One region of the Desulfomicrobium baculatum DSM 4028 genome, then DNA from elsewhere that is predicted to be linked to it. Evidence: predicted binding sites of a transcription regulator. Region 1 holds the regulator's gene; each other region holds the start of a gene.
What was found. Region 1 encodes sigma-54, which starts transcription at its own class of promoters, with help from an activator protein. Its sites were predicted from a motif close to CTGGCACGGNNNNTGCTT; they were not measured.
Positions count from the first base shown of each region.

Region 2: the regulator sigma-54 is predicted to act here: its motif matches at 6,893-6,910, upstream of DBAC_RS19130 (PEP-CTERM sorting domain-containing protein).
Region 3: the regulator sigma-54 is predicted to act here: its motif matches at 4,299-4,316, upstream of DBAC_RS15260 (ammonium transporter).

Region 1 is NC_013173.1:173,932-184,195, forward strand. It holds gene DBAC_RS00720 (hypothetical protein) at 1-182, opposite strand, end outside; gene DBAC_RS00725 (PTS sugar transporter subunit IIB) at 492-956, opposite strand; gene DBAC_RS00730 (PTS sugar transporter subunit IIA) at 959-1,369, opposite strand; gene rapZ (RNase adapter RapZ) at 1,382-2,269, opposite strand; gene DBAC_RS00740 (PTS sugar transporter subunit IIA) at 2,297-2,746, opposite strand; gene hpf (ribosome hibernation-promoting factor, HPF/YfiA family) at 2,750-3,295, opposite strand; gene rpoN (RNA polymerase factor sigma-54) at 3,364-4,791, opposite strand; gene lptB (LPS export ABC transporter ATP-binding protein) at 4,898-5,620, opposite strand; gene DBAC_RS00760 (LptA/OstA family protein) at 5,617-6,144, opposite strand; gene lptC (LPS export ABC transporter periplasmic protein LptC) at 6,159-6,695, opposite strand; gene DBAC_RS00770 (KdsC family phosphatase) at 6,692-7,216, opposite strand; gene kdsA (3-deoxy-8-phosphooctulonate synthase) at 7,206-8,012, opposite strand; gene pyrG (CTP synthase) at 8,019-9,659, opposite strand; gene DBAC_RS00785 (phosphoribosylformylglycinamidine synthase subunit PurQ) at 9,979-10,264, shown strand, end outside.
Region 2 is NC_013173.1:2,919,803-2,930,066, reverse strand. It holds gene DBAC_RS12840 (DUF2442 domain-containing protein) at 326-583, opposite strand; gene DBAC_RS12835 (DUF4160 domain-containing protein) at 600-833, opposite strand; gene DBAC_RS12830 (autotransporter outer membrane beta-barrel domain-containing protein) at 1,286-3,265, opposite strand; gene DBAC_RS12825 (hypothetical protein) at 3,550-3,876, shown strand; gene DBAC_RS12820 (hypothetical protein) at 4,044-4,448, shown strand; gene DBAC_RS12815 (transposase) at 5,517-6,296, shown strand; gene DBAC_RS19130 (PEP-CTERM sorting domain-containing protein) at 6,972-7,502, shown strand; gene gmd (GDP-mannose 4,6-dehydratase) at 7,885-8,973, shown strand; gene DBAC_RS12805 (GDP-L-fucose synthase family protein) at 9,127-10,134, shown strand; gene DBAC_RS12800 (mannose-1-phosphate guanylyltransferase/mannose-6-phosphate isomerase) at 10,173-10,264, shown strand, end outside.
Region 3 is NC_013173.1:3,443,558-3,453,821, forward strand. It holds gene DBAC_RS15245 ([protein-PII] uridylyltransferase family protein) at 1-2,086, opposite strand, end outside; gene DBAC_RS15250 (P-II family nitrogen regulator) at 2,118-2,456, opposite strand; gene DBAC_RS15255 (ammonium transporter) at 2,481-3,698, opposite strand; gene DBAC_RS15260 (ammonium transporter) at 4,354-5,736, shown strand; gene DBAC_RS15265 (P-II family nitrogen regulator) at 5,750-6,091, shown strand; gene DBAC_RS15270 (radical SAM/SPASM family putative metalloenzyme maturase) at 6,248-7,549, opposite strand; gene DBAC_RS15275 (aminotransferase-like domain-containing protein) at 7,614-9,047, opposite strand; gene DBAC_RS15280 (AzlC family ABC transporter permease) at 9,627-10,264, shown strand, end outside.

The DNA of each region.
Region 1 (10,264 bases):
AATTCTACCAAAGCTTTTGCGGTGAGCCGGTGCGGCGCGAAGATGGCTGTGTTGCCCTGGCGGTTCCAGGTCAAAAGCTGGTTATAGCCGGCGTTTTGCCGTTTGCGGTAGAGTTGTTCGACCCACGCGCCAAGGTAGGCCAGAGGCAGGGTCGCGATGACGACCAGCACGGTGGTGCGCATGTCGGCATCCGGTAGGCAGGCCAGAATGGTCAGCGTGGCGGCCAGGGAAAAGAGCGCCTGGGGCGGGATGTAGGTTCCGGCCGGGAACAGATCAAGCCAGAGCAGTTCGAAGAAAATGCCCGCGCTTAAAGCCGGCTGGAGGTTGAAGGACAGTCCCGCCCAGAGCAGGGCGGCGAAAAGCGGACGATGGATGAAGCCGAGGTCGATGGCGACCCGGGTCAGGGACAGGAGGGCAAAAAAAAACTTCCTCCGGCCAGCAGGATGAGGTCGTGAGTGCTTACCATGCCGATTTGGGTTGAGACGTTTTCATCATAAAGTAATCTTGGCCGTTGCCGACGGCACGCAGCGGAAGTCGATTTCCACACCGTGATCGGCGAAATACTTCAGGCAGGAACGGTCTTCCGCTCCCAGGGCAATGTGTTCGCAAATCTGCTCTTTGCCCGGTCCGTAATGCAGATTGCCGATGTTGACCAGGGAAAAGGACAGCCCGGTCATGTGCGCGGATTTGGCATCGGCGCAGTCGGAAAAAAGAATTAGCACATGATGGTCCGGGTTTTTCGTGCGAATGCTTTTCAACATCGAAGCAGCTTCGGACACCGGACAGCATTGAAAGGAGATGCCGCTCGGAACGGCCAGACTCATGATTTCCTGCCGCAATTCATCGGCGGCGAGGTCGTCGTTGGCCACCAGCAGGGTTTTGGCCCTGATGTGCGGTAGCCAGGCCTCAATGATCTGGCCGTGGACGAGTCGGTTGTCGATACGGAACCAGAGCACTCTTACGCCTCGGTGATTTTGCGGGTCAATACTTCGCCGGCGACAACGATGCCCTGAATGGCCGCGTTTTTGGCGTCCGTGGCCAATTGGGACAGGTCCTGGGTGCGCATTCCCAGAATCCTGAGCAGCATGGGCAGGTTGGCGCCGGTCAGGACGTCGACTTTGCCCGGTTGCAGGAGAGACAGGCTGATATTGGATGGAGTGCCCCCGAACATGTCGGTCAGGATGATCACGCCGTCGCCTGTTTCCATCTGTTTGACGGTTTGCTTGAGATCCGAGAGCAACGCGCTCATTTCCACGGTTCCTTCCACAGCTATATGGGCGCACTGCTCCTGCGGTCCCAAAATTGTCTGGGCCGCTTCAAGCAGATATTTTCCAAACTGGCCATGGGTTACCACGATCACTCCAACCATTACTCCTCCAGATTATCCAAGACTGAAATGCCGATGTTCGACAGATACATTGAAGCCCTGACCGCGCAGATGTGCCAGCACTGCCTCGGTCACGGCCACGGAACGATGTCGGCCACCCGTACAGCCGAAGGCCATGGTCAAACGGTAGCGCCCTTCCGTCGCGTAGAGCGGCAGGGCAAAATCCAGAAATTCAAGAAGTCTGCGCAGATACTCGCGGCCAGGGTTGCTGCCCAGCACGTAGCGGGCGATGGCCTCATCCTTTCCGGACATGGGTCGCAGCGCTTCGTCGAAATAGGGGTTCGGCAGAAAGCGCAGGTCCGTGACGTCGTCCGCCTCGGTCGGGGCGCCGTACTTGAAGCCGAACGAAATCAGGTGCACCCGCATGCCTTGGCTGCGGGAGGAGAGGCTCTCCCATTTGTCCTGAATGACTCGACGCAGATCGTGCACCGAATAATGCGACGTGTCGATGACCAGATCCGCCTGGGTGCGGATGGGCTCGAGTATTTCCCGCTCCCTCTCCAGTGCCCCTTCCAGACCGAGGTTGCCCGAGGTCAGGGGATGCGGGCGGCGGGTGGTAGCGTATCTGCGCAGCAGGATCTGGTTGGAAGAATCCGTGAAGATGACTGTCGGCCGCACGGAAAACTTCTGGATATCAAGCAGCACTTCCTTCCACTGTCCCACGAAATCGGGTTGGCGCAGGTCCATGCCCATGGCCAGCCCTGGGTATTCCTTGGCCGAGGAATTGAAGAACAGCTCGATGAGGGCCGGGGCCATGCGCGCCGGAAGCCCGTCGACACAGAAAAAGCCCATGTCCTCGAAGACCTTGAGCGCCGTGCTTTTGCCTGAACCGGACATGCCGGAGACAATGACCACGTTTTTCTGTTCAGATTCCAGCTGCATGGAGTTCTCCGGACATGTTCGGTCGGCCTAGACGGTCTGCAGCAGTTGCCACAGCCCTTCCTGGCCGGGAGAGTTGGTAAAGGCCTGACGGAACGAGCTGTCTTTTAGCAGGCGGGAGACCGTGGCCAGAAGCTTCAAATGCAGGCCGACCACGCTTGAAGGGGCCAGCACCGTGAAAAAGATGCTGGCCGGTTTGTGGTCCAGACTGGCAAAATCCACTCCTTCGTGGCTGCGGCCGACAATGACCAGAACCTGATCGATACTGTCCAGCTTGCCATGGGGTATGGCGATCCCATCCCCGATGCCCGTGGTTCCGAGCAGTTCCCGATCCATGAGGACCTGGGTCACGCGCTTGGGGTCAAGATCGGGGTATTTGGCCGACAGCCGCGAAACGAGTTCGGCCAGGACCTCGGGTTTGGTCCTGGCCGAGAGGTCGGAGATGATCAAATCCTTGTCCAGGTATTCAGCAAGCTTCATTCCCTATACCCCGGGGTCGATCAAACCGAAATCTCCGGTTTTGCGACGATAGATGACATTGATCCTTTCACTTTCCGCGTTGAGGAAAACAAGGAATTCATTGTCCGTGCTTTCGAGCTGCAGGGCGGCTTCTTCAACGATCATGGGCTTGGGCGAGAAGTCGTCTTCGGTCTTTTGGATAACGGGCTTGCGCTTGGCGTCCGCGTCGTCGTCAAAACCGCCGGCGTCCATGAGAGGGCTGTCGCTGCCGCTTTTGCGACGGCTCTTGTCCTTGTCGCGGGTCTTACGCATCTGGGCTTCAAGCTTGTCCCAGACCATGTCGACGGTGGAGTACATGTCCTCGCTGTCTTCGCGGGCGGAGATATGCACATTCTTGCCCGTCAGCACTATATCGGCAATATGCCGGAATTTCTCCACTTCGAGGTTGACCTGCAGGTCGGCGTCGGGCGTGCCGGACATGTATTTGGCGAGCTTGCCGAAGCGGTCCTTGGCGTATTTGCGCAAATGGTCGGAAGGATCGAAGTTTTTGAAATTGAAGGTAATCCTCATGGAAGCCTCCTCGATTGTTGAGGGTCAGCCCGTGGTCCGTCCAAGAGGAGCGGCCCGAGGGCGGGGTGTCAAAAAACTTGTTTTCGCTTGGATGAAGAATCTATCCCCAGCACCGCGCGATACTTGGCCACGGTGCGCCGGGCGATGTTCACATCCAGTGTTTCCTTCAGCACCGCCGCGATCTTTTCATCGCTGAAGGGGTGCTTGGGGTCCTCCTCGCTGACCATTTTCTTGATGATGGCCTTGACCGACTCGGAGCCGACCTGGGTGCCGTCATCCATTTCCAGCGCGGAGTTGAAGAAAAATTTCAGTTCCATGATGCCATGCGGGGTGGCCACGTACTTGTTCGTGGTGATCCGGCTGACCGTGGATTCGTGCATTTCAATGTCGTCGGCCACATCTTTTAAAATCAGCGGTTTCAGCTTGGTCACCCCGTGCTCGAAAAAGCCCCGCTGGAATCTGACAATGCTTTCAACCACTTTATATAATGTTCTTTGCCTTTGGTGCAAGCTCTTCATGAGCCACATGGCGGATCGCATCTTGTCGTGCAGGTATTCCCGGTCCGGGCCTTTGACCGCAAGGTGCATGTCGTCCATGTAATAGGGGCTCAGCTGCAGCTTGGGTAGGCCGTCGTCGTTCATGACGATGACGAAATCCCCCTCGTATTCGTATACGAAAACATCCGGGCTGACATAGATGGTGCTCTCGCTCCCGTAGCTGGCTCCGGGCATGGGGTCCAGGGACTGAATGATGTCCAGATAGGCTTTCAGGTCTTCCATCTGGATTTTGAACTTGCGCAGGAGCGGTTTGTAGCGGCGCTTTTCGATGTCTTCGAGATGGTCGGCCACCAGGGAAACGAGAATCGGATCGTCCTGGCCGAGCATCTCCAGCTGAATGAGCAGGCATTCCTTGGGCGAGCGCGCGGCCACGCCCACGGGGTCGAAGCGCTGCAGGCGATGCAGCATGGACTCGACCAAGGCCAGGGGAGAGAGCGTTTCGGAGGCGATATCCTCGGCCGAGCTCATCAGATAGCCTTGGGAATCGAGGTTGCCGATGATGGCTTCGCCGATCATCTCCTCTTCTTCGGTGATGTTGGACAGGCAGAGCTGCCACAAGAGATGCCCATCCAGGGATGGCTTGCCCGAGAGCCTGGCCTCGTAGGACATCATCTCTTCCAGGGCTTCGGTCTCCTTGAACTGTACCTGCTTGGCGGTGCTTGAAAAATCGCCGAGGTAGTTTTCCCAGTCCGCGTTGCGCATCAGTTCCGCGTCTTCGTGCGAAACTTCGGGACGTGATTCCATCGGAGCCTGGATATCGTGCTCTTCGGAAATTTCCTTGACCCCTTCTTCAAGCATGGGGTTCTCCAAGAGCTCTTGCTGAACGGCTTCAAGGAGCTCGAATCGGGAGAGCTGGAGCAGCTTGATAGCCTGCTGCAGCTGTGGGGTCATGACCAGCTGCTGCGTCAGCTTGAGGTTTTGTCGGAGTTCAAGGCCCATAATGGATTTAATCTCACCGTGTCAGAGGATTGCAGACAAGAAAACTACCTAGTACCGAATCTGCCATAAAGGTTAGGCCCTGGCAATCCTTGGAAAATCGTGTCCGCTAGAGGCTGAATCCCTCGCCGAGATACACCTTGCGCGCGCCCGGGTCGGCGACGATCTCTTCGGGGCTGCCGTTCAAGATGATCTGACCGTCGTAGACCAGGTACGCCCGGTCGCAGATCTGAAGCGTCTCACGGACATTATGGTCGGAGATAAGCACGCCGATGCCTTTGCCGCGAAGGTCCTGGATGATGGTCTGGATGTCGTCCACGGCCAGGGGGTCGATGCCGGCGAAGGGTTCGTCCAGAAGAATGAATTTGGGATTCTGGATCAGGGCGCGGGCAATTTCCAGCCTGCGGCGTTCTCCACCGGACAGAAAGGCCGCCAGTTGACCCTCGAGTCGGGTGATGCCCAGCTCGTCCAGAAGCCTGTCCGCCGTGCGCTGCTGCTCGTCCTTGGAAAAACCGGAGTATTCCAGGATCAGTTGCAGGTTCTGGCGCACGGTGAGTTTTCGAAAGATCGAGCTCTCCTGCGGCAGATAGCTCATGCCTGCGCGGGCCCTTTTGTGCAAAGGCCAGCGGGTGATGTCCATGCCGTCCAGAAGAACCTGGCCCCGCGTCGGCGGCACGATGCCCGCCAGCATGTAAAAGGTCGTCGTTTTGCCGGCCCCGTTGGGTCCCAGGACGCCAACCACCTCGCCCTGGCGCACATCAAGATCGATGTCGCGTACGACATCCCTGAGCCCGTAGCGCTTGGCCAGCTTCTGGCCGGTCAGCGTGGTCACTGCCCGGCCCCCGGCTTGCTTGCGGGGGTGTTGAAAATGGCTTCGACCCGCCCTTTGCCGCCCAGAACTTCGCTGCGGCTTTCCTTGATGAAGAGCTTTATGACCTCGCCCTGGATCTTGTTGGCGCCTTCCATGAGCATGGGATTGTCTTCCATGGTCAAGAGGTCCTTGTCGGCTTCGTAGGTCGCCTTGCCGCAGGTGCCGGTGCGGCCCTGGTCGGCCTTGATGCGCACGTTGCCCTTGGCGATGATCTTTTTGATGGACCCCTGCTCGTCAGCCACGCTCTGGGTGGCATTGCCGGAGCCTTCCTTTTTTTCCAGGAGCACGGTCAGCGTGTCGGACCACAGCTGGATGTCCTGGCGGATGACGTACACGGAGCCGGTGAAGACCACCTGATCCCCTTTCTGGGTGTAGGTCATGGTGTCGGAAGTGATCTTGACCGGGACGTCTTTGGCTGGGGCGGTTTGTGCGGCCCAGAGTGGAGTCGCGCAGGCAAGGAAGAGAAAAAGTATGAGTGAGCGCATTGGTAACCCGCTTGTCAGTTCATGATAACCTGGACGTTGCCTTGGGCCAGGAAGTCCCCTGTGTCCAGAAAATATGTCAGAGTGTCTGAGCGACCCCGCATGGATTCGCCAGTCAGTTCAACCGTGCCGCCGAGGAGAAGAGTGCTGTTTTGGCCGGTGTAGTCAAGGGTTTCGGAGCGCATCACGTATTGGCCCTGGGTGCCGTGAACCCCGCCCCACATCCTGGCCCGGTCTTCTTTCTGCCAGACCTGGCCCTCGGGAGCCCGGACTTCAATGGGTGCTCCGCCTTCCTCGCCCCAGTATACTATGATCGGGTCGGTGAGTGTCAATTCGTCACCGTTTTCGGCATAGTCGGCGCCCGTGGCGTTCAGGTTCCACAGTTTTTTGCCGTCCTTGCCCTGGCTTAGGTTCACGCCCTTGAGGCTGAGGTCCACGTCCAGATTCTCGATGGAGAGGTTCTCCAGCCGTTCGGGCCAGAGCAGCCGTTTTCCCAGCATGGCGATTCCGGCCAGGACGGCAAGGGCCAAAAGGCCGATCACCACGCGTTTCATTCCCGGACCCAGCCCTGCCACATGTCTTCGAGTTTGCCCTGGGCGCGCAGCACGAAATCGATGGCTTCGCGCACTGCGCCCTGGCCGCCCATGGCCCTGGTGGTCCAGACGGCGAGTTTGAGTATTTCGGGCCGGGCATTGGGCACGGCGATGGGCAGTCCGACCAGGGACATGGGTGCGGCGTCGACCCAGTCGTCCCCGACATAGGCCATGTTCGAGAGGGGGATGCCGGTCTGTTCGGAAATTCCGCGCAGGACCGGGGCCTTGCGGTGATGGCCGGGATGGTAGTGGGTGATGCCAAGCTCCGTTACCCGGCGGCGTACGGCCGGAGAGTCCAGGCCGGTGATGACCGCGAATTCCAGCCCCGCCTGGGGGGCCATCTTGATGGCCAGTCCGTCCTGGACGTTGAAGCGCTTCAGCACGCAGCCCGATTCGTCATAATAGAGGCCGCCGTCGGTCAGCACCCCGTCCACGTCCAGAACCATGAGACGCACGTCCCGGGCGAGGCGCTCAGCATTCATTGGGGATGCTCCAGATGGCAGCCAGTTCGGAGAGCAGCGTGCGGGCCTTGGCCAGAGGCCAGGAATTGGGACCGTCGCACAGGGCCTTGTCCGGGTCCGGGTGGATCTCCATGAACAGACCCTGGCAGCCGCAGGCCACGGCGGCCCGGGCCAGGGGCGGCACGAATTCGCGCTGGCCGCCGGAGGACATGCCCCGCCCGCCGGGCAGCTGCACCGAATGGGTGGCGTCGAAGACCACGGGGCAGCCGAACTGCTTCATGATGATCAGGGAACGGAAATCCACGACCAGATTGTTGTAGCCGAACATGGAGCCGCGCTCGGTCAGCCAGATGCGGTCGAAGCCTTCGGAGCGGATCTTTTCCACCGGCCCCTGCATGTCCCAGGGCGCCATGAACTGGCCTTTCTTGATGTTCACGATGCGCTCGGTGCGGGCGGCGGCCAGCAAGAGGTCGGTCTGGCGGCAGAGGAAGGCCGGGATCTGCAGCACGTCGGCCACTTCGGCCACCAGGGAGGCCTGGCGCGGCTCATGGATGTCCGTGATCACGGGCAGCCCGGTGCGGCTCTTGATCTGGGCCAGCCAATCAAGGCCCATGTCCAGCCCTGGGCCTCGAAAGCTCGCTCCGGCCGTGCGGTTGGCCTTGTCGTAGGAACTCTTGAAGATGAGCGGCAGGTTCAGGTCGCGGGCGATGGCCTGCAGCTCCACGGCCACGGTCATGGCCAGGTCCAGGCTTTCGAGTACGCAGGGACCGGCGATGAGGAACGGGCGTCCGGCGACCAGGGTGGAACAATCAATCATGGTATTCTACTCGGGTTTCTTGTTGGCCACGGCCGCGCGAATGAATTCACGGAACAGCGGATGCGGCTGCATGGGGGTGGAGGTGAACTCCGGATGGAACTGGCAGCCCAGGAACCACGGATGATCCTTGATCTCCACGATCTCGACCAGGCTCTTGTCCGGGGACAGGCCGCTGATGGTCAGGCCGGCATCCTCGAAGCGGCTTTGGTAGGAGCTGTTGAATTCGTAGCGGTGGCGGTGGCGCTCGGAGACCTCGACGGCATTGTAGGCTTCGAAGGCGCGGGTGTCTTTTTCGATCACGCAGGGGTAGGCGCCAAGACGCATGGTCCCGCCCTTCTCACTGGTCATGTCGCGGCGCTGCACGCATTTCTTGCGGAAATCGAACCATTCCTTCATCAGATAGATGACCGGGTCCGGCGTGGTCAGGTCGAATTCCTCGGAGTTGGCCTTGGTCAGGCCCATGACGTTTCTGGCGTATTCGATGACCGCGCACTGCATGCCGAGGCAGATGCCGAAGAAGGGGATCTTGTTTTCGCGGGCGTAGGTGATGGCCGCGATCTTGCCTTCCACGCCGCGAATGCCGAAGCCGCCGGGAACGAGGATGCCGTCGGCGGAAGCGAGCATGGCGGCCACATTCTCGGACGTGATCTCTTCGGAATTGACATACAGAAAACGAATGGCCGCGCTGTTGGCCACGCCGCCGTGGGTCAGGGCCTCATGCAGGCTCTTGTAGGCTTCCTTCAAGTCCACGTACTTGCCGACGATGGCGATGCTGACTTCGGTTTTGGGATTGTGCAGGTTGTAGACGAGATCCTTCCATTCCTGCAGATCCGGATTTTTGGCCGCCAGACGCAGCAGGATGGCGATCTTCTGGTCCACGCCCTCATGATAAAGCGTCAGGGGCAGTTCATAGATGTGGTTGACGTCGATGGCGGTGAAGACCGCGTCCCGGTCCACATTGCAGAACAGTGAAATTTTACGCTTGATGTCGTCGCCAAGGTCCACTTCGGAGCGGCAGAGGATGATGTCCGGCTGGATGCCCAGGCTGCGCAGTTCCTTGACGGAATGCTGGGTGGGCTTGGTTTTGAGTTCGCCCGCGGTCTTGATGTAGGGCACCAGCGTCAGATGGATGTAGAGGACGTTGTCCTTGCCGAGGTCCGCGCGCAGTTGGCGGATGGCCTCCAGGAAGGGCAGGCCCTCGATGTCGCCCACGGTGCCGCCGATCTCGACCAGGGTCACGTCCAGGTCGTCGCTGGCCAGGCTGAGGATGGACGATTTGATCTCGTCGGTGATGTGCGGGATGACCTGCACCGTGCCGCCGAGGTAGTCGCCGCGGCGCTCCTTGGTGATGACGGTGTTGTAGATGCGCCCGGACGTGTAGTTGTTGCGCTGGCTCAAGTGGGTGCCCAGGTAGCGCTCGTAGTGCCCAAGATCCAGATCCGTCTCGGCGCCGTCGTCGGTGACGTAGACTTCGCCGTGCTGGAAGGGGTTCATGGTGCCCGGGTCGACGTTGATGTACGGGTCAAGCTTCTGGATGGAAACCCGAAGCCCCCGCGCCTTTAACAGAGCCGCGATGGATGCGGCGGCCAGTCCTTTACCCAGAGAGGACAATACCCCGCCGGTCACAAAAATGAATTTGGTGTTCATCGCTGCCTCGCTCACCTGAATAGTTCTTCGGTCTGAGTCCGCGCATTGCGGGTCAGACATGGTCCACAAAACAAATGGGCCACCTGTCGGCAGCCCGAAATTTGACATCCGTATGTCCGCCGGCACAATTGGCAGCGGACTTCCGGCTTGTCAAGCGGCCCCTGGTGTCCTGCAAACACCTTGGGTTCAATAGCAGAAAGAACGCGGAGTGCAAACAGTCCGAAAGGCCGATTTTCAGGCTTGCGCCGGTTTTGCTTGGACTGTAATGGGCTTGGGTACTTAATCAAACAGCACGGCTACGGCCGTTTTTGGAGGGGTGATGGCTCAGGTCAAAACATTGGTAATTACCGGCTACGGTACTAATTGCGAGCGGGAATGCGCCTTTGCGGCGGATCAGGCTGGTTCGGACCAGACCACTATCGCCTATTTTTCCGACCTGACGGCGGACAAGGTTGCGCTGGCCGACTACAATTTTCTGATCCTGCCCGGCGGTTTTCTCGATGGCGACGATCTTGGCTCGGCCCAGGCGGCGGCCCTGCGCTGGCGGCACATGAAGACCGCGAGCGGCAAGTCGCTGATGGAAGAACTCAAAAGCTTTCTCGACG
Region 2 (10,264 bases), 1.2 Mb from region 1:
AATTTAAAAAATACAAAAACTATTTCCAATCACCATTCACTGTTCACCATTCACCATCTCATACGAACGTATGAGAAACAATGCGAAGAAATGAGTATTGAATTATGCTAAGCGAATAGTGAATTGTGAGTAGTGAGTGGTGAATGGTGAATAGTGAATAGTGAATGGGTAAGAAAATTAAATTATCGTTTGATAATTTAAAAAATACAAAAACTCTTTCCAATCACCATTCACTGTTCACCGATCACTAATAATATCTCTTCCCAATCACCATTCACTGTTCACCGATCACTAATAATATTTCTTCCCAATCACCATTCACTATTCAGATACCGCTGCCTGCAGGTCGTGATTGATCATAGAGGGTTTCCGGCGCGATATCGATGTTGCCGGGCCAGATCACTGTTCCGTAGCCTACTTTAGCAAGCATGAAGAACGGCGATTCCTTGAGGCGGTGAAAAGGAGGTTTTGTCAGAAGATGCCGCATATCGAAAATGCGTTTTTCACCGTTCTCGAAAGTGAGATAGAGGCTATGGTCGGGCCGGGGCTCGACGGCGACTACATCCAGCAGCTGTTTTTCCATAGTTACCATCCAATTGTCAGCGAAGCGGGGCTATGTTGAAAAGTTCTTCTCCGGCTACGGCCAGTTCCCAGTTTGCCAGCAGTTCGTCTTTGTGAATTTCGATCCATGCCTGCACAAGTTTCAGTTGCTTGGCGGGGAAGTCCCCTGCGAGGAGGACGCCATCGTCAATGCATATCGATGCCTTGTGTCCCGCATAGCGTACGTGGATATGCGGGAGGTTATGTCGCCCATAGTCTTCGTACATGATCATTACGAGGATTCCGTAAAACATGCTAATGGTCGGCATTTTTCATACCCTTTATTTATAAGTTGGAGTCGGGGATGAGTCCAGTGTGTTATTGGTCTCAGAGACCCAGGCATTCGGAGTTACCAGCTTCCGCTTTGTGTGGAAATTCGGTCAAGTACGTATACGACATTGGGTCTCCAAGGCCCGGCTTACCCCAGTCACTACTCACCAATCACCATTTTGAGGTCGAGAAAAGGGCCTTTTTAGAGAAAAAAATGAATGAAGTTGAGGTGTTATTTGTCTCAGAGACCCATGCACGACAGAGATCCATGCACGAAACAGGAACGGAGACAGCGGGCGCGGCGGGGATGGTGGCTGAGAAGGCTGAGCTACAGGCAGCAAAACTTAATTTGGATTGATGGCGACGGGGCAGTAAAAAGGCGGAGGGTGGCTCCGCCTTTGCGTTCTGGTATTGCTTATGCGGCGAGTTTTCTTCGGAAGCCTACCAGGCCGAGGAGGACCGGGGCGAGAAGTAGCGCTGCGCCGGGGAGAGGGACGGAACTGGCGGTCAGGCTGACCTTGTTGTCGCGGTAGCTGGCGATCCAGTTGATGCCGGTGATTTTACTGTCGATAAGGAACTGGCCCGAGAGGTTTTGCGCTGTGAGGATGGTGAACGAGTCGCCGGCTTTTGGCATGAAGTTGTCCCATGATTCGATGAGCAGGGTTCCGGCAAGATTTGCTTCCCCCATGATGTTCAGAGTGTCGAACAGGCTTGGTTGCGTGCCGCCGAGTTCGATGGCTAGGATACCTTCGCTGCCCTGATTGAAATCGCCTGTAATGGAAAGCGTTCCAGGCGAATTCCCTGGTGCCAGCGTGCCATCGTTGTTGAATGTCTCGACATTGATTTCGCCAGCACCCTGGAACAGGCCGTAGTTGTTGATGGTATCTGTGACTGTCAGTGACCCGCCTTGGAAAGAGTAGTTGCTGCCTGTCCCTACTGTCATGCTGCCCGCAGTGTTGGACCCGCCGGTCTGGGTGAATGTCGCGGTACCTTTGCCGCCGATGTGTTCAAGACCCGAGACGTCGAGCGATCCGCTGGAGAGTTCATAGGTCCCGATGCTGTCGAACACCGCCCCAAGTTCCAGGTTGCCGCGGATGGCGGCGACACCGCCTGTCTGCCTGAAAGTGCCTGACCCGCCCTGGCCGACAACCACGCCACCGGCAGTGAAGGTACCGCTATGCAGGGTGTACGCGCCGGTGGTTGTCGCGTCGTTGCCAAGGATCACACTGCCTGCGGAAACTGAAGGGCCGCCTTCCGCCGATGTTTGTTCACTGCCTTGAATCACTATGCCATTGCCTGACTCGGACCCTCCAGGTTCGCGCATTCCTAGGAGCATGTTTCCGTTGACCCTGAGTGAGGCCGTGTTGTCCAAGCTCACGGATCCTTCTCCTCCGTTGAGACCCAGGAGGATGTCAGACTCAACAACGAGTTTCGCCTGGTCACTCAGGGTGATGCTACCTGCGGAAGCACTCCCGACCACCATATTCTTGTAGACGTGATGCTCACCGTCGCTTTGAAGGAACTGACCTCCGTTCCCGATGATCTCGGACGAGACAAGGAGTCTGCCGTCGCTCATGTCGTAACTTCCTGCGTTGACGACAAGGGTGTGCTCTTCGCTCTCGATGGGCGTTAAGTTGAACGGGTCGAAACCGATGAGGTGGAGTCCGCCAGATTGTGTGAAAAGTCCGGTTCCGTCGCCGCCCACAACGGTGTTGCCCGTCCACAGCACGCCGTTGGCAAGGGTGTATGAGCCCTCGCCGGTGAAAGTTGATCCAAGGATCAGGTCGTCTTTAACGATAACTATTCCGCCTTGTTGCGAGAATGCCCCATCCCCGGCATTACCGACCAGGAGATTGCCGAGTACTCCGAGAAATGAGTCTGTCTGGTCAGGCCCCCACTCTGCGGGAGCTTCGATTTCATCAGGAAGCTTGAATTCACCCGAAATGGCGTATCGGCCGACGCTATCGGTATCGTCGCCCAAGATTAGGCTTTGCGTTTCGACCGTCCCGTATTCATGAACCAAGCTCCCTTTTCCGGTATCGCCGACGAGCATGGATGCGCTTTCGAAATAGAGCGGGGAAGAATCAGTACCTTTTTGGAGTTGGAGTATCGGCTGAAAGTCGGTGGATCCATTTATGATGATATCTGTGAGTTTTGGAAAGTCATCACCGAGAACGTCATAGACGACTGTATAATCGCCGTTATTGGCATCCGGCAGAGATAGTACGACCCTGGAGCCGGTTACGGGCACGCCATTGTCCCAATTCATTGAATTGCTCCAGGATGTGTCCCCAGTGCCGATCCATGATGTGGAACTATCTGCTGCCCATGTGGGGCATGAAATCAGAAAAAATACAAAAGCAAATGCAAACATACAACGCATTTTTGATTTCATGGTGAAGCCTCTCTGCTTCGTTGTCAGGTTTGAAGTCAGCAACAGGAATTTCCTCTCGCCGTTTCCCTCCGCATGCGGCGAGGGAAGTGTCTGCGCCCAGGATGCATGTCCGGTTGGCCGGTTATGCTCTGCATGGGATCGATCATTTACAACCTGTTCCTCGCTGAGTCTGATCGGATCGGATACGGGACGGACGATGCCATAAAGCAAAGATTGCACCATTAATGATGGCAGCGGGAGAGGCAGCGACGGAGGCAGCGACGGAGGCAACGACGGAGGCAGCGATGGAGGCAACGACGGAGGCAGCGACGGAGGCAGCGATGGAGGCAGCGACGGAGGCAGCGACGGAGGCAGCGACGGAGGCAACGACGGAGGCAACGACGGAGGCAACGACGGAGGCAGCGATGGAGGCAACGACGGAGGCAGCGACGGAGGCAGCGACGGAGGCAGCGACGGAGGCAGCGATGGAGGCAGCGATGGAGGCAGCGATGGAGGCAGCGATGGAGGCAGCGACAGAACCAGCGACGGAAGCAGGAACGGAGACAGCGGGCGCGGCGGGGATGGTGGCTGAGAAGGCTGAGCTACAGGCAGCAAAACTTAATTTGGATTGATGGCGACGGGGCAGTAAAAAGGCGGAGGGTGGCTCCGCCTTTGCGTTCTGGTATTGCTTATGCGGCGAGTTTTCTTCGGATGCCGACCAGGCTGTTCTTGGTCTCAGAGACCCAGGCAAGTCTGGGAGCGGCGCTATCATGCGACGGCGGTGGAGAGCGGAGAGCACTTGGTGCGCTGCTCGCTGTACATCGACACCAACATGCTGCGGGCCGGAGTGGTCAGGCATCCTTCGGAGTGGAAGCACGGCGGCTATCACGAGATCGTGAAGCCCAAGCAGCGTTACAAGACAGTGAACCTGTCCGAGTTGTCCAGGCTGGCAGGCTTGCCGGATGATCCGACATTTCCAGAGCATTATGCGGGCTGGGTGGATAACGTGGTCAAGCGCGGGCATCTGTGCCGAGACGATGTGTGGACGGCGGAGCTGGCCGTGGGGAGCGTGAAGTTTGTTGATCATGTGCGCAGGCAGAGCGGATATGCGCCCATTCTGAAGGACGAAAGCAACATGCTCGGCGAACAACCGGCCCCGTACGGAGCGCAGGATTGCGGAAACATGCTGGAGTGGGGATTTTGAAAGTCCGCAACGCGAGTTTTTATTAATGATATTTGTGTGTTAGCTATAAAAATAGGCTGGTTTTGGGTTGATGACCTCATTCTAAGGTCGAAAAAAGGGCCTTTTTAGAGAAAAAAGTGAATGAAATTGGTAAGTTCTTGGTCTCAGAGACCCAGACTTGATACGGAGCGCAGGATTGCGGAAACATGCTGGAGTGGGGATTTTGAAAGTCCGCAACGCGAGTTTTTATTAATGATATTTGTGTGTTAGCTATAAAAATAGGCTGGTTTTGGGTTGATGACCTCATTCTAAGGTCGAAAAAAAGGCCTTTTTTGAAAAAAAAGTGAATGAAATTAGTGGTTTCTTGGTCTCAGAGACCCAGGCGACCCAGGCCAGGATTGCGGAAACATGCTGGAGTGGGGATTTTGAAAGTCCGCAACGCGAGTTTTTATTAATGATATTTGTGTGTTAGCTATAAAAATAGGCTGGTTTTGGGTTGATGACCTCATTCTAAGGTCGAAAAAAGGGCCTTTTTAGAGAAAAAAGTGAATGAAATTGGTAAGTTCTTGGTCTCAGAGACCCAGGCATAGGCACCAATCACCATTCACCAACCAAGACTGTCCAGCAAAATCAGACATCCCATTCTCGTCATCGCTACCGGGTAAAACAAGAAAAGCCACGTCTGGCGGGGCTTTTCGGCGTATGGAGTAAAAAGGCTTCATGGCACGGGTCTTGTAAACTCTTTTGCGTTTTTAGGTGAAAATCCGGAAAGATACGTGTCCGACTTCAGGGCAGGGTGCTGGCAGGGGCCAGCTCCTGATCCCGTTGCCTTTTTCCGATCACCGCTCACTGTTCGCAAGGATTGTTCTAGGTCTCAGAGACCCGGGCGGGGCCTAACTTTTTTTTGAAGGCCAGCGATTTTCAGACAGAATGGGTAGCAGGTCCAATTGGAATAAGATTTTTGCGCTGGTAGCAGTTCATCCAGGCGGTGCACATAGAGTTTGTTTCTCCACAAGCGATGACGGGGAGTATGAGCGTGCAAGCCTTGGACGAGGCGCGGCTTAGATCGATGGGTTATCGGTTGGGCCGATGGGAGTGCCTATCAACGCAGGTCTGGTCTTTATGGGTTACCCGCAACGATTTTTCGAGCCTGGTTATGTCTGGCATCTGACTGCCCGTTGTCACAATCGGGACTTTCTCTTGAATCAGGTATTGTACCGCAAGCTGCTGACAGACACGCTCTTTGAAAATCAGGGCCGTTACCGGGTGCCGGTGCTGAACTTCACGGTGACTTCCAACCACGTTCATCTGCTCGTGGTCAGCCCGACAGACAGGGAAGCGATACCGGAGATGATGCGCGATCTGGGTTCCAAGGTGGCCGCAACGTACAACAAGAAGAGCGACCGCAAGGGAAGCTTCTGGGAGCGGCGCTACCATGCCACGGCGGTGGAGAGCGGAGAGCATCTGGTTCGGTGCTCGCTGTACATCGACACAAACATGGTTCGGGCCGGAGTGGTCAGGCATCCTTCGGAGTGGAAGCACGGCGGCTACCACGAGATCGTGAAGCCCAAGCAGCGTTACAAGACAGTGAACCTGTCCGAGCTGTCCAGGCTGGCAGGCTTGCCGGATGATCCGACATTTCCAGAGCATTATGCGGGCTGGGTGGATAACGTGGTCAAGCGCGGGCATCTGTGCCGAGACGATGTGTGGACGGCGGAGCTGGCCGTGGGGAGCGTGAAGTTTGTTGATCATGTGCGCAGGCAGAGCGGATATGCGCCCATTCTGAAGGACGAAAGCAACATGCTCGGCGAACAACCGGCCCCGTACGGAGCGCAGGATTGCGGAAACATGCTGGAGTGGGGATTTTGAAAGTCCGCAACGCGAGTTTTTATTAATGATATTTGTGTGTTAGCTATAAAAATAGGCTGATTTTGAGTTGATGACCTCATTCTAAGGTCGAAAAAAGGGCCTTTTTCGAGAAAAAAGTGAATGAAATTGGTGGTTTCTTGGTCTCAGAGACCCAGGCGATAGAGACCCAGGCGATAAAACAGGATTGCGGAAACATGCTGGAGTGGGGATTTTGAAAGTCCGCAACGCGAGTTTTTATTAATGATATTTGTGTGTTAGCTATAAAAATAGGCTGATTTTGAGTTGATGACCTCATTCTAAGGTCGAAAAAAGGGCCTTTTTTGAAGAAAAAGATAAGAAAATAAGGCACTTCTTGGTCTCAGAGACCCAGGTCGGCGCGATCTGTGAAAATGGAACGGTCCGAAATGCAAAATTTCCATCCGAAAGAATCAGACATTGGATTTTGCAACAGCTAAGTGCAGGTCTCTTTATATTGCTTGGGGTTACACGGCCATGGCAGGCAAGGCGTATCTGAGGGAATCGGACTGGGCCAGGCTAGGAGTTGGTCAGGGTGGACCGAATTTTAGTATCTATCCGAAATAAAACATTTTTCATTTTTGGCACGGTATTTTCATATGGGCAGTGACTGAAGCGCTGAACAATAAAATTGCAACCCTTAATAGTACGAGGTTGAGAATGAAAAAGATTTTGTTTCTGACGTTGAGTTTGATTTTGGCTTATTCAAGTGCGTTTGCTTCTTTTGATCCATCATCTGCGCCAACAATAGCTCCTATTGATTTAAACCCGATTACACTTGGAACAGAAATCCCTATTTATCAGACTGGTATCATTGGTGAATTTTATCATAAATATACAATGACTTTGCCAGCATCAGATTTTGCAGCAGCAATTGTTTCATTTAATTTTGCTCCTTATACTGACATAGATAATTTTGAAGGATACTTATTTAAAGATAATGGATCAAATAGTTTTACTCAAATATTTGAGGTTGCAGGTGACGCATTGATTAAAACTCAGTTTAATTTGCTTGCAGGTGACTATTTTCTAGCTTTGACTGGTTTTGGGTCCGGTCAAGCTCCCTTCGCAGGAGGAGCGTATACTGGCTTTGTTTCCGCCACGAGTTCCGTCCCAGTTCCCGGTGCCGCAATCCTTCTCGGCTCGGGCCTGCTTGGTCTTGTCGGCCTGCGTCGCCGTCAGATCGTCTAGGCTGCATTCTATCTGACTTTATCCCGGCATGAGGGAGAGATTGCCTCTCTTTCATGCCGGGATTTTTTGTTCTCAAGATCTCTGAATCTTCCATCGCTACCTTTGCCGCTGCCTCCCCCAATCCAGTCCAGCTAAATCAGACACCTCGTCCTCGTCATCGCTACTGCGTAAAACAAGAAAAGCTACGGCTGGCGGCGCTTTTCGGCGTGTGGAGTAAAAAGGCTTCATGGCACGGGACTTGTAAACTCTTTTCGGTTTTTAGGTGAAAATCCGGAAAGATACGTGTCTGACTTCAGGGCAGGCAGCTGACAAGGGTCGGCTCCTGATCCCGTTGTTTATTTCCGGTCGCCGCTCTCCATTCACTGTTCGCAAGGATTATCCATTGAATAAAGTAGCTCTCATCACAGGCATCACAGGTCAGGATGGCGCATATCTGGCGGAATTTCTTCTTGAGAAAGGCTATGAGGTGCATGGCATCAAGCGCCGCGCATCGCTGTTCAACACTGATCGCATCGATCATCTCTATCAGGATCCGCATGAGACCGGACGGCGTTTTGTTCTGCATTACGGCGATCTGTCCGATGCCACCAACCTGATCCGCATCATCCAGCAGGTCCAGCCTGACGAGATTTACAACCTCGCTGCACAGTCTCACGTGCAGGTGTCTTTTGATACGCCAGAATACACGGCCAACGTGGATGGTCTGGGTACGCTGCGTATTCTTGAAGCTATCCGCATCCTGGGCCTGGAGAAGAAGACGCGTTTTTATCAGGCTTCCACCTCCGAGCTGTTTGGCCTGGTGCAGGAAGTCCCCCAGACTGAGAAGACGCCCTTTTATCCGCGCTCTCCCTATGCCTGCGCCAAGCTTTTCGCCTACTGGATCGCGGTCAATTATCGCGAGGCATACGGCATGTATGCGTGCAACGGCATCCTCTTCAACCATGAATCACCCCTTCGCGGTGAGACCTTCGTTACCCGCAAGATCACCCGCGCCTTGGCCCGTATCCATCTTGGCCTTCAGGACTGCCTGCACCTAGGCAACCTGAACGCCTTGCGCGACTGGGGGCACGCCAAGGATTACGTGGAGATGCAGTGGCTCATGCTACAGCAGGATTCGCCGGACGACTATGTCATCGCCACTGGTGAACAGCATTCCGTGCGGGATTTCGTGCAGGCTGCTGCCAAGGAGCTGGGCATGACCATTCAATTCTCAGGCGAAGGCCTGGACGAGAAAGGCGTCAATCCGGCCAATGGCAAAACGGTCGTGGCCGTGGACCCTCGCTATTTTAGGCCTACGGAAGTGGAGACGCTGCTGGGCGATCCGGCCAAAGGTAAAAAGCAACTCGGCTGGACCCCCAAGGTCCGCTTTGAGGAACTGGTAGCCGAGATGGTGCGGTTTGATCTGGAAGACGCGAAAAAGGAAGAGTTGTGTGTGCGTGCTGGTTTTACTGTTAGCTCTCCGTGCGAGTAGCGGCTGTTGAAAAAGGCCCGATTGCTGCGTTGCTGCGGTGAAAATGGAAGCCTCATGTAGACGGCCACACATCGGCTTCCCTTTTCACCTTGCGCCTTGCACTCGAACCTTTTTGAACAGCCTTCAGGTTGGATTTCCAGGAAAGCAAAAAGAATGAAAATAACAGACAAGATTCTAATAGCCGGTGCCGCCGGGATGGTCGGTAGTGCGATCATTCGCGCTCTTTTGGCGCAAGGCTTTCAGAATATCGTCGGGACCATTCATAATGCTGCTCCGGATTTTGGGGGGCGAGTAAGGCTGGAAATGCTTGATTTACTGGATCAGGCTGCAGTCCGTGATTTTTTTAAAGTGGAGCGTCCGGATCATGTCTTTCTTGCAGCTGCAAAAGTCGGCGGGATACATGCCAACAATACCTATCCGGCATCCTTCATCCACGACAATCTGGTCATCCAGTCCAATGTCATCCATTCGGCCTATGAGTCAGGCGTTGATCGTCTGCTTTTTCTGGGATCGTCCTGCATCTATCCCAAGCTTGCCCCGCAGCCCATGCGCGAAGAGCATCTGCTGACCGGACCGCTGGAGCCGACCAACGAGCCGTATGCCCTGGCCAAGATCGCCGGGATCAAGATGTGCGAGTCCTACAATCGGCAGTATGGCACCAAGTTCGTGGCCGTGATGCCGACCAATCTCTATGGGCCGGGGGACAATTTTCATCCGGTGAATTCCCATGTGTTGCCTGCGCTTATACGGCGGTTTCATGAGGCCAAGGAGAGCGGGGTTGAAGAGGTGGTTGTGTGGGGGACGGGGAATGCCAGGCGGGAGTTTTTGCATGTGGATGACATGGCGCAGGCATGCCTTTTTGTCTTGAATCTAGAAGACGCGGTATTTGAACGGGAGCTTTTGAGCTACCCTAATCCTTGTTTTGTGAATGTGGGGTGTGGGGTAGATGTGAGTATTCTGGAGTTGGCCGAGACCGTGGCCCGGATTGTGGGCTATGACGGAAAGCTGTTTTTTGATGCCGAGAAGCCCGAAGGGACGCCAAAGAAACTTCTTGATGCTTCAAGGCTGACCGGACTTGGCTGGAAGGCTGAGATTGGGTTGGAAGAGGGAGTGGGGGGCGCTTATCGGTGGTTTTTGGAGAATGAGGGGACGCGGCAGTAGCGTCCAATTATTTCAGACATCATGCAACGGGAGAAGTGATGATCATTCCTGTCATTCTGGCCGGTGGTTCCGGAACACGGTTGTGGCCTTTATCCAGACAATTGTATCCGAAGCAGTTTCTTCCTCTGGT
Region 3 (10,264 bases), 670 kb from region 1:
TGACCCAAAACACATCCACGACCGTCTTGTCATCCCAGACGCACAGCTCCGCCCCAAGCACGGACATGCCATGCTTGGCCAAAGCCGAACAGACACGGGCGAAAAGGCCCGGCCTGTCGGTGGAAACCAGCGTCACGCGCAACGATCTCGATTGGGGCCGGTGCTCCCAGGAAAGTCGAAAAGGAGCGGTATCCGGGCATCCTCGGAAGAGGTGCACCTGCTGGATATGATCGATGATGCGTCCCGGCGCGGTTTGCATCAGATACCTGGCCGGCATGACGGCGAGAAATCCCTCGAAGTCCCGGATTGAAAAATGCTGCGGACGGTTGGAGCGCAATGAATCGCGTAGCGTGCTCAATCTGTGCACCAGGGTTTCATCGGACATGATTCCATGTTCAAGGACCTTGCGCGTCTTGAAATAGGTTTCCCGCAGTAAATTCTCGATCCAGGGATTCCAGGCCTTGGGACCGGTGGCCATGGAATCGGCCCAGGTCAGCAGGGTCAATCGGTCTAAGCGGCGCAAAGATCCAAGGGTCTGCGCAAGCTCCATGATGACGGACTCCTCTCCCAGATCGTGACGCGTGGCCGTGTGCACAAGAAGTAGATGATGTTCGACCAAAAAAGCGCATTCATGAACAAAATTGTCGTCATAGCCCAATCGGCCCAGAATCTGGCGCGAGAGCTGCGCGCCCTTGGCCGCATGATCACCGTTACCCTTGCCGATGTCATGCAGCAGCGCGGCCCAGCGCAGACAGGGGTCGCTTGATTGGGGAAAAAGAAAATCACCCAGAAATTCATGGCCCAAATCAAAGGACGCCAGATTCCGCACCGTCTCCACCAGATGCGGTCCGGCAGGCAGTTTGTGATAGGCGTCGAACTGAACCAGATGCTCAATGGCGGCAAACTCGGGCACGAAAAGGTTCAAAAAACCGATTTCAAGCATCTGATCAAGGGCGTGCGCAGCATAAGCACTGCACAAAATCTCTTCGAAACGGGAAACTATCGGCACCTGCCAGTTCGGAGCCATGGATAGCGCGGGAAAGCGATCCTGAATGATACGGCGGGTGTGCCAGCCAATGGGAATTGCAGTTTGCGCGCTATGCCGAAAAAGTTCAATAATGTTGGCAGGATTTGCAACCAGAATGGAAAAGTCGAGGCCCGTCTCGACATTGGACGCTCCAGAGACGCGCGTTCCAGCCAAACCCCGAACCTTGTCCAGACAGAGGCGGCAAAGAAGCTTTATCTCGGCCATGGTCTTATGCAGTTCCGAGAGAAACCTTTCCACCGAGTCTCGGTCATTGGCAGGGCCGAAACCGATGCTTTGCGCTATCTCCGGCTGTAATTCCAGATGCAGGACATCATTCTTGCGCTTGCTGACCCGGTGCAGAGCAACTCGAACAAGAGATAGAAAACCGACGCGTTGCGACAAAGCCTCCCGCTCGGAAGACGAAAGAAAAGGCGAATCGTCTCCTGCGGCGCGACACAGGATCTCCAGCCACTGCGTGGTTTGGTGGTCGCGCTGCCCGCCCCTGCCCTCTTTGAGATTTGGTGACAAAAGATGCGTGGTGTCGCCGAACTGCCTGTGCCGCGATTCATGACGGCCTGCGAGCCAGCCTACAAGCTCGGCGTGCAAAGGGATGACAAGGTTCTGCGTGACGGTACGCTGAAAATCGGAAAACAGATCCGCCGAACCGTAGAGAAGCCGCGCATCAAGAAGCGAACAGAGGACTTCAAAATCGGCCGCTGCCAGGGTGATGGTCTCGCTGACACTTCGGATGCCGTGCCCGACATCAAAACCGCTGTCCCACAATGGAAGGAACAGGGCCTCGGCCAGAAACTGGGGATCGGGCGCGTCCGCTTCAGGCAGACACACCAAGAGATCAATGTCGGAAAATGGAAAAAGCTCGCCGCGCCCATAGCCGCCAAGGGCCAGCACCAGCGTACTCCCGGCGGGAGCAAGACGGCCTTCGCAGGCCTCGCGGACCCAGTCGTCCATGCGTGCGGAAAACCAGGCAGGAGAATGGCCCGGGTCCGCGTCCGAATTGCGGTAAAGATCCCGGGCCAGGCGTAAGGTTTCGATACTCATGGCAAAAAAGGGCAGCCGAGGCTGCCCGATTCTAAAGGGCCGATCCGCCGGACTCGCCGGTGCGGATGCGGATGGCGTTGTCGATGGTGGAAACAAAAATCTTGCCGTCGCCGATCTTGCCGGTCTTGGCGGCCTGTTGGATGACCTCCAGGGTTTGATCAAGCAGGTCGTCATCAATTACAATCTCGATCTTAACCTTGGAAACAAAATCAACCTGATATTCTGCCCCGCGATAGACTTCCTTGTGGCCACGCTGGCGACCAAAACCCCGCACATCAGTGACCGTCATGCCCTGTATGCCCATGCTCGTCAGGGCTTCCTTGATTTCGTCCAGCTTGTAGGGCCGGGTGATGATTTCTACGCGTTTCATGATTCCTCCGGAATGGTTGGCAAATTAAGCCTGGTAAGCGGATTCGCTATGGATAGCCACGTCAAGCCCAGCCTCTTCCTCTTCTTCGGTGACACGAATGGGCACGATGGCATTAACAATCTTGAGCAAAACATAGGTGACCACAAAAGAAAAGGCGCAGGTGGCCACGACGGATACGAACTGGATCCAGAGCTGGCCGGGATTGCCGTGAAAAAGACCGTTGAAACCGGCGGGGTTGATGGCCTGACTGGCAAAAAGACCGGTGGCCAGGGCGCCCCAGATGCCGCCCACGCCGTGAATGCCGACCACATCAAGGCTGTCGTCGTAACCAAAGCGGGCTTTGAGGCTCACGCCGAAATAGCACAGCACTCCGGCGCCAAGGCCAATGATCACGGAAGCCATGATGCCGACAAAACCAGCCGCCGGGGTGATGGCAACAAGACCGGCCACCGCGCCGGAAGCCGCGCCCAGGGTCGTGGGCTTGCCGTGGAACTTCCATTCCGCAAAAACCCAGGCAAGCATGGCCGTTGCGGCCGCGACATGCGTGGTGACAAAGGCGTTGCCTGCCAGCCCGTTCGCGGCCAGTGCGCTGCCGGCGTTGAAACCGAACCAGCCGAACCACAAGAGCGCCGTGCCGATCATGGTCATGGGCAGGTTATGCGGCAAAAAGGAGCGCTTGCCGTAGCCCTTGCGCTTGCCGATGACCAGCGCCGCTGCCAGGGCCGCGCTGGCCGAGCTCATATGTACCACCGCTCCGCCGGCAAAATCCATGGCGCCCATCTGGGCCATCCAGCCTCCGCCCCAGACCCAGTGACACAACGGGGCATAGACGAAAGTGCACCACAGGATGATGAAAATGATAAACGCGGAAAACCGCATGCGCTCGGCAAAGGCGCCGGTGATCAGCGCCGGGGTGATGATGGCGAACATGCACTGAAAGATCATGAAGACCATGTGCGGCAGGTTGGTGGCTATGGACTCGTGCGGCTCCATGCCCACTCCGGCCATGCCGATAAAATCAAAGCCGCCGATGAGCCCGTTCATATCAGTTCCAAACGACAGGGAATATCCCCAGAAAATCCAGACCAGGGTGATGACGCCAAGGGATGCAAAACTTTGCATTATGGTTCCCAGGGCGTTTTTGGAACGGGTCATGCCCGCGTAAAAGAGAGCCAGCCCGGGAGTCATGAACATGACCAGGGCAGCACAAACAATGATAAAAGCGGTATCTGTCGGATTCACAATGCACCTCCATTTTTGTCGGGTATGAGCAAGGACGGTGCCATAAGAAAAAAATCATTTATATCGGAATGTTGAAATAAAGCCCCCGCACAACAGAAATACTGTAAAATACAATTTCGTACAGAACAAACAACAAATTACCTTTTTTTGTAAAAACGAGATTCGAAACATGATGTCCTTTTTGTAGAAATAAACATATTTGTCGCCAAAACGACCAGACATACCCAGGCAAGCTCTGACAAAATTCAAATCACACACCACCTCCTCTGGCGCAAAGAGAGATTCACCCCAAAAAGCGTCGTTTTCGTTAAAATTCAGCCGCCAAAAAAGGAAAACATAAGCACGGCAAGAGCGACGCGCTCGCAGAACATCTTCCAAAATTGAAAAAAACTGCAACAAACCGAAATAATTTTATAAAACTCTAAACCACGCACATCAACGACACAATCAAAGCCTAAGTCGCACGAAAATTACAGGGTTATACATAAATGTTAATTTATGACCAAATTGGACACAAAAAGACAGAGGAAAATTAACAAATAGCGTAGTAAAAAACAGTATCATTCCGTAAATACCTTTAAAAACAAGTTGTTAACAACTTTGGCACTGCCTGTGCTTTGGGTGAGTATCAACACTCACCACCACGGAGGTCATCATGTTCGAAGAGAAAAAACAAACAACCGCCCTGCTCAGACCAAAAGTCTGGGCTCTGACCCTATTGCTCGCAACCCTTACCCCGGCAATGGCCTTTGCCGAAGGCGAAGCGTTGTCCCAGTCCAACGCGAACCTGTTGTGGACGTTGCTGGCCGCAATTCTGGTCATGTTCATGCAGCCCGGTTTCGCTCTGGTCGAAATGGGATTCTCGCGGGCCAAAAACGCCGGCAATATTCTGATGAAAAACCTGATCGACTTCGGTGCAGGGCAACCCGCATTTCTGCTGCTGGGTTTTGGTCTCATGTTCGGCCAGGACATTGGCGGGTTCATCGGCTCGTCCGGGTTCGCATTGGCCGGCGTCGACCCGACCAGCGACGCAGGGCTGTGGACGCTGACCTTCTGGTTCTTCCAGTCCGTTTTCGCGGCCACGGCAGCGACGATCATCTCCGGCGGCATCGCCGAGCGCACAAAATTTTCAGCCTACATCATTGTCAGTATCGTGGTCACGGCCGTCATTTACCCCATCTCCGGCCACTGGGCCTGGGGCTCTCTCTGGGGCGCGGGCGAGTTGGGCAAGGGCTGGCTTGAGAACATGGGCTTCATCGACTTCGCAGGCTCCACCGTGGTCCATTCCGTGGGCGGCTGGATGGCCCTGGCTGGAGCCATGGTCATCGGCCCGCGCATCGGCAAGTACAGCCCCGACGGAAAGGCCAAGGCCATTCCCGGACACAATATCCCCATGGCGGGCCTTGGCGTCTTCATCCTCTGGTTCGGCTGGTTCGGATTCAACCCCGGCAGCACCACCGCCGTCAACGGCAGCATCGGCTACATCGCCGTCAACACCAGCCTGGCCGCCTGCATGGGAGTGCTTGGTGCCATGACCTACGCCTGGATCAAGCACGGCAAGCCGGACACCTCCATGTCCTTGAACGGCGCCCTGGCGGGCCTGGTGGCCATCACCGCCGGCTGTTACGAAGTCTCTCCCATGGGATCCCTGGCCATCGGCTTCCTGGCGGGCATCCTGGTCGTCGTCTCCCTTGAATTCATCGATCAGGTCCTCAAAATCGACGATCCGGTCGGCGCGTCCTCGGTGCACGGCGTCTGCGGCATGTTTGGAACCATCATGGTCGGTTTCTTCGCCGCTCCCGGCTATGGCTCGGCCACCGGCCTCTTCTACGGCGGCGGCACCGAAATCCTGGTCACGCAGATCATCGGAGCGGCGGCGGTCTTCGCATGGGCCTTCGGGGCCGGCCTGGTCCTCTTCTACCTGCTCAAAGTGACCATCGGCGTGCGCGTCACCCAGGAAGAGGAACTCAAAGGCCTCGACATCACCGAACACGGCATGGAATCCTACAACGGCTTCCAGATCTTCACCAACGAATAAGAGGGGAAACGCCATGAAACTCGTAATCGCATATATCCGGCCCGAGTGCCTGAACGCAGTCAAGCAAGAGCTGTACGCCAAGAAAATCTACAACATGTCCGTGACCAACGTGCTCGGCAGCGGACGCCAGAAAGGATTCACGGAAACATACCGCGGCGTGGTCATGGAAGTGAACCTGCTGAAGAAGTTGAGACTGGAGATCGGAGTCAACGACGATTTCGCCGAACAGGCCGTGGAGGCCATCAATGCGGGAGCACGGACAGGCAAGGAAGGCGACGGAGTGATCTTCGTGCTGGAATGCGCCGCCGCCGTGCGCATCCGCACCCAGGAGACCGGGCCTGCGGCAATGGGCTAGCAGGCCGCCCAAAAACGGCAATCTGCTGTGTCAGCGAAAAAAGCCAGACCGCTTATGTATGCGAGAATACACTGCGCGGCCTGGCTTTTTTCGCTTCCTTGCATCTTACAATTTTTGAACGGCCTGCAAATTTCAGGGAGGCGGCGCCTCCCTTTTTTATCGCAGACAGGCAAAGCCCCCGCCGGACCACGGACAGGCTCCGCACGGAACGGCATGCCCATAACAGTCCTTGGCAAAAGGCGCGGGAAAACCCTGTACATGGTCGCACGGGGCCACGCTGCAATCCGCGCAGCGGGCATACTCTTCACGCAACGCCTCTTCACGGAAACGGCAAAAATCCTGCGACTGCCAGACATGGAGCGGATCATCCTCCGGCACCCGGCCAAAGACGCGCTGTTTGACGCGAACCTCGGAGCCGAGCAGCCAAGCCGAATAGCTGTGCCACAGATAATAGCAGGGGGTCAGCGCGCCGTCATAGGCCACGAACAGGCTCGGATTCTGGACAAAGGCGCATTCCCTGGGCTCCCGCGCCGCCGTTTCGGGCAGATCGAGACGAATCCCCCTCCTCTGGGCGACATCCATGGCCCGGGCAAAGGTATCGCGCACGCGCGCCAAGCGGTGGAAATCGATGTTCATGGTATTGGGCAGGCTGAATTGCAGACCACGGCCCTGCGCGTCCTCCTTCATGGCCAGAATAATGTCCACGAGCCGCTGCTGCTCCGGAGTGCGGAAAACCGCGTAAAAAGACGTATACGAATGCGCAACATCCAATCCCTCGGCATCAAAGACCTTTTCCCATTCACGATAAAAATCCAGGCAGCGCTGCGAGACCGGCACGTACAGACTCTGCGGGGCATCGGAAGCGTTGTAGGGCAGGACATGAGAAGCAATGACAAATTCTACGCCACGATCCGCGCACCAGGAGATCATGTCCGGGAGGCTGGCATAATTCTGGGCGCTGATCACGGTTTCAGCGCCCAGGGACAGCGGCCGCGCCCCCGTACGGGCAGCCGCGCCACGCATCAGGTCAAAGGATTGCCCGACCTGGACCAGCTCGGCTCCGGCCCGAAAGCGCTCCAGCTGATCCGCATCCGGGGAGTCCACGGAAAAACAGACCCTGTCCAGCCCCGCGTCCATGAGCTCCCCGGCCATGGCCGGAGTCAGGAGCATGCCGTTGGACTGAAAACCAATGACGCAGTCCTCCGGCACCCGGGCCCTGGCAAAGGCGATGAACGAAGCCAGCGCCGGATGCATCAGGGGTTCGCCGATACCGTTCAGGTTGAGCGTGTCCAGGTGCGGAAAAAGAGGGGCCAGAGCCTCGAAGGTCGCCCTGGACATGAGCGCATCTTCGCAGTCCCAGCCCGTGGAATGCTTGACGCACATGGCACAGCCAAGATTGCACAGGGTGGCCAGCTCCGCATAGAGCTTGCGTGGATGGGGGGATGGGTTCGTCAGCATGGCCGGTTCTTTGAACAGTCCGCAGCCCCCGTCAATACCCCAAAATGACACACGCGCCCGCCCCTCACCGGCCAGCCCCGCCAACCATCTCCGCCACCAGGCTGCCCAGGCGCTCTACTCCGCCTGCCAGTTCCTCGGTCCAGGGATTGCCGGAATTAAGACGCACATGGCCGGAAAAACGATCCTGGGTCGAAAAGATGGTGCCGGGCGCAATGCTGATGCCCGCTTCCCTGGCCCGGTACATGAGTTCCACCGAGTCCACGCCCGACGGCAGCTCCACCCACAGCACCCCGCCGCCTTCAGGCCTGCCGACCCTCGTGCCGTCCGGGAAGGTCCGGCTCACGTGCAGCTGCATGGACTGCGTCTGCTCTTGCAAGGCCCGCCGCAGACCGCGCAGGTGCCGATCATAGCGCCCTTCGCGCAAATAGACGCCCACGGCCTCCTGGGTCAGGGTCGCGGAGCAGACGTTGGTAGTGGCCTTGACCTCGTAGGCTTCGCGGTAGAAGCGGCCCGGCATGATCCAGCCGATGCGGTAGCCCGGACACAGCGTCTTGGAAAAGGACGAACAAAGGATGACCAGCCCTTGGTCGTCGTACATCTTGAAGACCGAAGGGCGGGCCGGGCCGAAATGCAGGTCCCCGGCCACATCGTCCTCGATGAGGGGAATCTCCCGCCTGGCCAGAAGCTCCACGATTTCGCGCTTGGCGCCATCCGAGGTCAGGGACCCGTCGGGGTTGTTGAAGTTCGGCGTGAGGATGCAGGCACTTATGTCAAAACGCCCCAGGGCTCTCTCCAGGTCGGCGGGGTCCACGCCATGCCGTGGATGTGACGGGATCTCGATGGAGCGCACGCCCTGATTCTCCAGCAGCTGCTGAAAACAGAAGTAGGACGGAGCCTGGATGAGCACGTTATCTCCGGGCCGGACCAGGCTGCGCACTGCCACATGCAGGGCCTCAAGGGCTCCGCAGGTGATGATGATCTCCTCGGGCCGCACATCGAGGCCTGCCTGGGACGCGCGCAGGGACAGTTGGCGACGCAGTTCCAGGCTGCCCTCCACGGGCAGGTACCCGACCTGGCGCTTGGGATCTTCCCGCGAGAGACGGGCCGCGACCTTGGCCAATTCACGGTAGGGCAGCAGATCTGCCGACGGGCAGTTGATGCCCAGCGGCACAAGCTCGCGGTCACCCACGGTCTCGAGCACGGCGGAAATGAGCTGACTGCGGTTGACGGTATGGGGGCGCAAGAGCGGACGAGGATTGCGCGGCGGAGGCGGCAGCTGCCGCGTGTCCCGCCGCACGAAAAAGCCGGACCTGGGACGCGACTCGATGATCCCCTTGCGCTCCAGCTCGGCGTAGGCCTGCAGCACCGTGCTGACCGCCACCCGGCTGCGCAGGCTGACATGGCGCAAGGAAGGCAGCCGCGCTCCGGGACCCAACGTGCCCGATGATATCTGAAGCATAAGCTGCTGCTCGATCTGACGGTACCTGTAATCGTCCATGGTCGTATCCTCATAAATGACGCCCAACTGTCATTCCCGCGCAGGCGGGAATCCAGCTCTTCCAAGCCCCCTCCCGCATCACCCTGCCGCTGGGATTGGCTGGTGTCGGGGGCGGCGGACTGTCGGCTGTCTGACCGAGCCAGGCATCGTTTGACGAACCATTGCGGGGCGCACAACGCTCGAAGTCATGGACGAGCACGCAATGGTTCGTCTCTACGAGGCCGGCGAGGGAGTTCCGGCAGGCCGCCGCCCCCGACACCAGTTAATCCCCTTCTCGATGCCCGGCCATGCCACCGTATTAGCATTTCTTCTCCCATTCGCCGCACGCCGCCCCTGACACCAGCCAATCCTCTTCTCGATGCCCGGCCATGCCACCGTACTAGCATTTCTTCTCCCATTCGCCGCACGCCGCCCCCGGCACCAGTCAATCCCCTTACCGATGCCCGTCCAATCCCCTTCCCAATGCCCGCTCCCAGTTGCGTCCTCCGCCTCCAATCTGTTATGGCCGAAATTTACGCAAACTGTATCTGTACCGCAAACAGTTTTTGACTAGGTTGAGCGTCAAGAGGATAATAGATTATGAATTGCGCCACCCTTTCTTCCACCAGCCGCGCCGAGTCCCCCCTGGTCTCGGCCTTTCGCCAGACCCTGCCCATCATCCTGGGCTATGTGCCCGTGGGTTTCGCCTACGGCGTTCTGGCCCAGAAATCGGGCCTCTCCGGCATAAACACCATACTGATGAGCCTGCTGGTCTTTGCAGGGTCGGCCCAGCTCATCGCGGTCGGCCTTTTCGCGGCGGGAGCCGCGCCCCTGGCCATCGTGGCCACGACCTTCGTGGTCAATCTGCGCCATCTGCTCATGTCCGCCGCCCTGGCCCCGTTCCTGCGCTCCTGGAACAAAACCCGGCTGGCCCTCTTTTCCTACCAACTGACGGACGAAACCTTCGCCCTGCACGCCGGGCGTTTCGCCAAGGGAGAAACTGCGCCGTGTGAAACCTTCGGCATCAACGTCATCGCCCAGAGTGCCTGGGTGGGCGGAACGGTCCTCGGACTGGCCGCGAGCACGCTTATCACCGACATCCGGCCCATCGGGCTTGATTACGCCCTGCCTGCCATGTTCATCGCCTTGCTCCTGGGCCAGCTCAAGTCGCGGCAGCACCTCGCCGTAGCGGTCATCGCAGGCGTCCTGTCCACGATCCTGATGCTCGCCGGCCTTCA